Linked DNA regions of Blastochloris tepida. The protein of the gene in region 2 interacts with the protein of the main gene of each other region in a pairwise test. Links are inferred from orthologs where the notes say so. Each region holds a gene or a part of one and is shown on either strand. Other genes may lie near its edges.

Region 1 (3,224 bases), 2.1 Mb from region 2 along the record:
TCGTCGGTGACGGTCAGCGTCCACACGCGCGACTGCGGCACCCGGCCGGTGATGCGGATGGTGCAGCGGCCGTCGAGCGGGTTTCCCGCCGAGTCGCGCCGGGCGATGAAGACGAGGCCGTCGGCGAGGCTGACCGGCAGCGTGCCGAACCTGGCATAGGTGGCCCGCGCATAGGGGTCGGCCTCGGCGGTGCCGTGCCGCGGCGCGGCGGTCCAGGCGCCGATCCGCACGGTGTCGAAATCGGACAGGCCGCTGACGGCGAACCATGTCAGGACGAGCGCCGTGACCGCCGCCACCAGGAAGCTGACGAGGGTCGAGAAGGGCCCCACGAAATTCCGTCCAATGTGCCGCAGATTGACCCGGACCCGCACGGCGCGGCCCGTGCGATCCTTGTACGTGCGATCCCTATAGCAGCGCCGCCCGCGCCGGCAAATCGTTCCGCTGGGGCCGGGCGCCGCAGCCGGCCGCACCCGGGCGGCCGACAGGATCAAAAAATACATTACACATCAATAATTTAACGCAGAAACCGGCGACAACCGGCATGTCGCTCCAGAGCGTTATCCGATCTGACTGCATCAGATCGGACGCTCCAAGTTTCTGGTGTGTCGCATTTTCTTTCGCAAAACCGGTATCCACTTTTGCGGAAAATGCTCTAATTGCGCCCCAGCGCGCCGGTGGGGCGGTCGGTGGCGGCGGCGGTCGGCTTCACCGGCGCCGCGGAGTCGCGCATCAGCTTCTCGATGCGGTTCAGCGTGGCGCTGGATTTGGTCGACAGCGTGATCGGCCGCTGCGGGCCGGGCTGGTCGCCGCCCGACTGGGCCACCGGCGTATCGCCCTTGGGCGGCTTGGCGTCGCCGCCGAGGCCCGGCATCGTCTTCAGCTCGATGCCCTGGTGGGCATAGGCCATGATCTGCTGCCACGTCATCGCCGGCAGCGTGCCGCCGGTCATCTTGTTGGTCGGCGAGTGGTCGTCATTGCCGTACCACACCGCGCCGACATAATTGCCGGTGTAGCCGACGAACCACGCGTCGCGATAGCCGTTGGTGGTGCCGGTCTTGCCCGAGGCGCTGATGCCGTCGAGCATGGCGCGCCGGCCGGTGCCGTCCTCCACCGCCGATTTGAGCACGCGGTTGATATCCTCGGCCACCTGCTGCGGCAGCACGCGCTCGGACTTCGGCCCGTCACGGTCGAACCGCCAAACCGTCTCGCCGGTCGGCGTCTTGATCTCCAGCGTAGCGTGGGCGGTCACCTTCATGCCGCCGGAGGCGAAGGCGGCGAACGATTGGGTCTGGTCGATCACCGTCACCTCGGCCGCGCCGATCGGCAGCGACGAGGAATCCGGCAGCGGCGTCGAGATGCCCAGGCGGTGGGCGGTCTCGATGATCTTGGCGCGGCCGGCCTTGGCATTGCCCTTGCCCAGCATCACCGACAGCCGCACCGGGATGGTGTTGATCGATTTCTGCAGGGCGTAGTGCAGCGTCACCGTGCCGGCATAGGAGCGGCCGTAATTCTGCGGGCACCAGTTGCCGAGGCAGATCGGCTCGTCGCGCACCGTCGTGGTGGTCTTGAGGCCGTTCATGAAGGCGGTGGCGTAGACGTAGGGCTTGAACGAGGAGCCGGGCTGGCGCAACGCGTCGGTGGCGCGGTTGAACTGCGAGGCGCCGTAGTCGCGCCCGCCGACCATGGCGCGCACCGCGCCGTCGACGTCCATGATCACGGTGGCCGCCTGGCTCGCGCCATACTCGCGGCCGAACTGGCGCAGCTTCTCCTCGACCGCCGTCTCGGCGACGTACTGGATGTTGGGATCGAGCGCGGTGCGCACCACGAACACCCGCTCGGTCACCGATTTCGGCAGCGTCTCGGTGATCTCCTCGACCTCGCCGAACGCCCAGTCGAGATAGTAGTTGGGCACCTTCTCGTCGCGCCGCTCGATCGGCGTCGCCGGGTTGCGGCGGGCGCCGAATACCTGACCTTCCGTCATGAAGCCGGCCTCGACCAGATTGTCGAGCACCACATTGGCGCGGGCGCGCGCCGCCGGCAGGTTGACGTGCGGGGCGAACTTGGTCGGCGCCTTGAACAGGCCGGCGAGCATGGCCGCCTCGGCAAGGTTCACGTCGCGCGCCGACTTGCCGAAATAGTATTGCGACGCGGCGTCCACGCCGAATGCGCCGCCGCCCATATAGGCGCGGTCGAGATAGAGCTTGAGGATCTGGTTCTTGGTGAGGTGCTGCTCCAGCCACAGCGCCAGGAACGCTTCCTTGATCTTGCGCTCGATGGTGCGCTGGTTGGACAGGAACAGGTTCTTGGCGAGCTGCTGGGTGAGCGAGGAGCCGCCCTGCACCACGCCGCCGGCCCGGGCATTGGCGGTGACGGCGCGCAGCGTGCCGCCGACATCGATGCCGAAATGCTCGAAGAAGCGCCGGTCCTCGGTGGCGAGCACGGCCTTGATCAGATGGTCGGGGAATTCCTCGAGCGGCACAGTATCGTTCTGGCGCACGCCGCGGCGCCCGACCTCATTGCCGTAACGGTCGAGGAAGGTAACAGCCAGCTCGGTGCGCTTCAGCCAGTCCGGCGTGGTCTCGCGGAACGCCGGAACGGCCAGCGCCAGCATCAGCACCGCGCCGACGGTGCCGAGCGTCACCGCCTCGGAGAGCGGCTCGATCAACACCCAACGCTTCCAGCCGCCGACATGGAAGCGGTCCATGAAGGCCGAGAAATTCTCCCAGCCGTCGCGCAGCCGGGTCGACAGCCCGAAGGTCGCGCTGTCGATGCGCGAATCGAGATCGAGCAGGGCCCGCCGGACCCTGGCCTTGAACTCGTTGGACAGAAGCTCGCGCACCGGTCGTCTGCCTCCGCGCTAAACAGGGTGTTGCGCTAAACAGGGTGTCGCGCCAAACAGGGCGTCGCGCCAAGAAGGCCGTCGCGTCAAACAGAGTGTTCGGCGTACGCCCCGCCGTCGCGGAACCGGCACCCCGCAGCAGTTTCCGATCCCGCGTCGATCAGCGGAACCCGAACCCGACCCGAAGGAGTGATGCCTTCAACGGTGCTTCGACGCAAGGGCTTCCCTGGCCGGCAATCGGGGCTTTTCCTTGACCGGGCGCCAGCGCCGTTGTGGGCGGTCCGGCCGCGGAATAACATCGCGCCATGCATGCGCCCGACCGCCCCGCGCCGCCGTTCTGGCGGACCAAGACCCTGGACCAGATGAGCGATTCCGAGTGGGAGAG
Region 2 (3,219 bases):
CTCCGAGCCGGTGACGATGGCGAGCCCCGCCGCCGCCAGCGCATTGGCCACCTGGAACGCGCCAGCCAGCGGCAGCCGAACCGAATAGAACCGGCCGCCGGTCTCCACCTCCAGCCGCTGGGCGAAGCCCTCGACCGCGGCCGACACCAGCCGGATGCCGGCGCCGCCCCGGCCGATCGAGAACACGCGCAGGCCGCGCGGCCGCGCCACCGCCCGCACCCGGTCGGCCTCCGGCAGGTCGGCATCCACCACCACGCCGGCGCCCGGCGGCAGCAGCGCCTCGAACAGCCGCAGCTTGGAGGCGAAATAGGCGTCGAGCGTCAAATGATAGTCGAGATGGTCGCGCGACAGGTTGAGGAAGGCGCCTGCCGCGAACCGCATGCCGTCGAGCCGGCGCTGGTCGAGCCCGTGCGAGGACGCCTCGATGGCGAGGTGCGTCACCCCCTCGCCGGCCAGCCGGTCGAGCGTGGCATGCAGCGTCAGCGGATCGGGCGTGGTCAGCGAGCCATAGCCGGCGCCTGAGGGCGCCACCACGCCGATGGTGCCGACGCTGGCCGCCTTGTGGCCGAGCGCCGTCCAGATCTGGCGGGTAAATGCGGCCACCGAGGTCTTGCCGCTGGTGCCGGTCACCGCCACCTGGGTCGCCGGCTGGCGCGGATAGAGCCGCGCCGCCGCCCGCGCCAGCGCGCCACGCACGTCCGCAACCACGATCACCGGCACGCCGAGATCGCCGGGCGGCGCCTGCGCCGCGATCACCGCCACCGCCCCCTTGGCGACCGCGGCCGGCGCATAGGCGAGGCCGTCGGCATTGGTGCCCGGCACGGCGACGAAGGCACTGCCGGGCGGCACCTTGCGGCTGTCGGCGGCAAGCCCCGAGACCTTGAGGCCGGCGGCGCGATGGCCGGGCGGCAGGTCGGCGGCGAACAGGTCGGCGAGCGTGGTCATTGCGAACCTACCAGCGAACGCGCAGCCGCGATGCGCGGCCCGCCCTTCAGCAGCGCCTCGGCCGGCGGCAGTTCGTCGCGCTTCTCCAGGCCGAGCATCGGTGCGACACGGGCGATGATCCTGCCGGTGGTGGGCGCCGCGTTCCAGCCGGAGGTGGCGTAACCATGGGTCTCGGGCAGACCCTGCGGCTCATCGAGCATCACCAGCACCAGATACTTCGGCGCATCGGCCGGCAGGATGCCCATGAAGGCGGTGAGCAGCTTGTTCTTGGCGTAGCGGCCATTGATCACCTTTTCGGCGGTGCCGGTCTTGCCGCCGACATAGTAGCCCTTCACCTCGGCCTTGGTGGCCGAGCCCTTCTCGGCATTGAGGCGCATCAGATAGCGCATCTTGTCGGAGGTCTCGGGCTTGATCACCTGCGTGCCGAGCTTGCGCGCCTCCTCGGGCGTGCGCTTGAGGAAGGTCGGCGGAATGAGCACGCCGCCATTGACCAGCGCACACACCGCGGCCGCCGCCTGCAGCGGCGCCACCGACAGGCCGTGGCCGAAGGCGATGGTGACGGTATTGAGTTCGCCCCAGCGCTTGGGCACCAGCGGCTCGGCGCTCTCGGGCAGCTCGGTGCGCAGCCGGTCGAGCTGGCCCATCTTCTTGAGGAACGCCTTGTGGCCCTCGACGCCGATCAGGAGCGCCATGCGCGCGGTGCCGATGTTGGAGGAGTGGATGAACACCTCCGGCGTCGACAGGATGCGGTGGGTGGGGTGGAAATCGTTGATGGCGAAGCGGCCGTAGCGCAGCGGCGCGCGGGCGTCCCACGTCGAGTTCAGCGAGACCTTGCCCGAATCGAGCGCCATCGCCAGCGTCAGCGCCTTGAAGGTCGAGCCCATCTCGTAGACGCCGGTGGTGAGCCGGTTGATGGCGGCATCGTCCTTCGAGGTCGCTGGCTTGCTGGGGTCGTAGTCGGGCAGCGACACCATCGCCACCACCTCGCCGGTATTGACGTCGAGGATGGCGCCGGAGGCCGCCTTGGCCTTGAACTTCGTCCTCGCCTGCATCAGCTCGTCGCGCATCGCGTGCTGGACGCGCAGATCGAGCGCCATCTCGACCGGAACCTGGGCGCGGTCGGTGGCGAGCCCGACCTGATGCAAAAAGGCAAGGCCGCTCGAGTCGACCCACTTCTCGATGCCGGCGATACCCTGGTTGTCGATATTGACGTGGCCGAGCACGTGGCCCGCGGTGGCCCCGATCGGATAGACGCGCTTGTTCTCGCGCAGGAAGCCGATGCCGGGAATGCCGAGGCGATGGATCTGCGCCTGCTGCTGGCGGGTGATCTCGCGCTTGAGCCAGGCGAAGCCGCGGGTCTTGGCCGACAGCCGCTCGCGCACCTCGGCCATATCGAGGTCCGGCATCACCGCCGACAGCAGTTCGAGCGCCTCGTCGACATCGATGATGCGCTTCGGTTCGGCGAACAGCGAAGGGGTCTTGACGTCGGTGGCGAGGATCTCGCCGTTGCGGTCGAGAATGTCGGGCCGCACCGAGGCCAGCGCCTCGTTCGTCGCGCCGCGGCGGCCGGCGCCGCCATCGGCGTCGGCGGCGAGAAAGGCGGTCTTGCCGGCGATGATCGTGAAGATCACCGCGAACAGCGCGATCACCAGCCGAAGCCGGCCGCGCGAGACGGCTTGCGGATCGGCGCCAGGCCGTCTCGCCGGCTTCGGCTCCGCCACTCCCGACCGGCCGGATGCCGGCATGTCGGCGCGCGGCCCGCTCATAGCCCGTCTCCCGTCTCGGCGCCGTCGATGGCGTCGCGCGGTTCCATGTCGTCCAGCATGTCGCCGATCGGATCGCCCGGCGGCGCAGGCCGGTCCGGCAGCTTGTCGAGCCTGTCGAGCTGGTCGAGGTCGAAGGTCTTGAGCGCCAAGTGGCGGCTGGCCAGCGCCTGAATGCGGTCGGGCCGCGTCAGCTGGCTCCATTCCGCCCGCAGCAGCGCGATCGCCTCCTTCTCCTGACGGATCTCGTTGCGCAGCTTGGCGATCTTTTCGGCCTGCAGCGTCGATTCGTACTTGACCTGATAGACGCTGCCCGCGGCGGCGATCAGCGCCAGCACGACGATGGTGTTGAGGATGCGAAGCATGTCAGCGCCTCCGGCCGGTGGCGGCGAACGGATCGGGCACCCAGCCCGGCGCCGGAGCCTCGCGCCTGGCCGGAGCCGCGGTCCGCACCGCCGCGCGCAGCTTGGCCGAGCGGGCGCGCGGATTTGTGGCGACCTCGGCGTCCGAC

Evidence for each region.
Region 1: the proteins of BLTE_RS01440 (region 2) and BLTE_RS11095 interact in binary tests that used the Escherichia coli proteins (3 or more experiments, as listed by UniProt). The link is inferred for Blastochloris tepida from one-to-one orthologs.

What each region holds. Positions count from the first base shown.
Region 1 is NZ_AP018907.1:2,402,230-2,405,453, reverse strand. The notes cover bases 247-3,154. They hold BLTE_RS11095 (transglycosylase domain-containing protein), read right to left. Parts: upstream 2,840-3,154; coding sequence 653-2,839; downstream 247-652. Other genes in these bases: BLTE_RS11090 (YcgN family cysteine cluster protein), read left to right, coding at 3,145-3,154; BLTE_RS11100 (DUF1214 domain-containing protein), read right to left, coding at 247-329. Also shown: more of BLTE_RS11100, read right to left, coding at 1-246; more of BLTE_RS11090, read left to right, coding at 3,155-3,224. UniProt on the Escherichia coli protein: Cell wall formation. Synthesis of cross-linked peptidoglycan from the lipid intermediates.
Region 2 is NZ_AP018907.1:332,902-336,120, reverse strand. What follows is about bases 317-3,219. They hold BLTE_RS01440 (peptidoglycan D,D-transpeptidase FtsI family protein), read right to left. Parts: upstream 2,691-3,219; coding sequence 942-2,690; downstream 317-941. Other genes in these bases: rsmH (16S rRNA (cytosine(1402)-N(4))-methyltransferase RsmH), read right to left, coding at 3,075-3,219; ftsL (cell division protein FtsL), read right to left, coding at 2,708-3,073; BLTE_RS01445 (UDP-N-acetylmuramoyl-L-alanyl-D-glutamate--2,6-diaminopimelate ligase), read right to left, coding at 317-945. Also shown: more of BLTE_RS01445, read right to left, coding at 1-316. UniProt on the Escherichia coli protein: Essential cell division protein that catalyzes cross-linking of the peptidoglycan cell wall at the division septum. Required for localization of FtsN.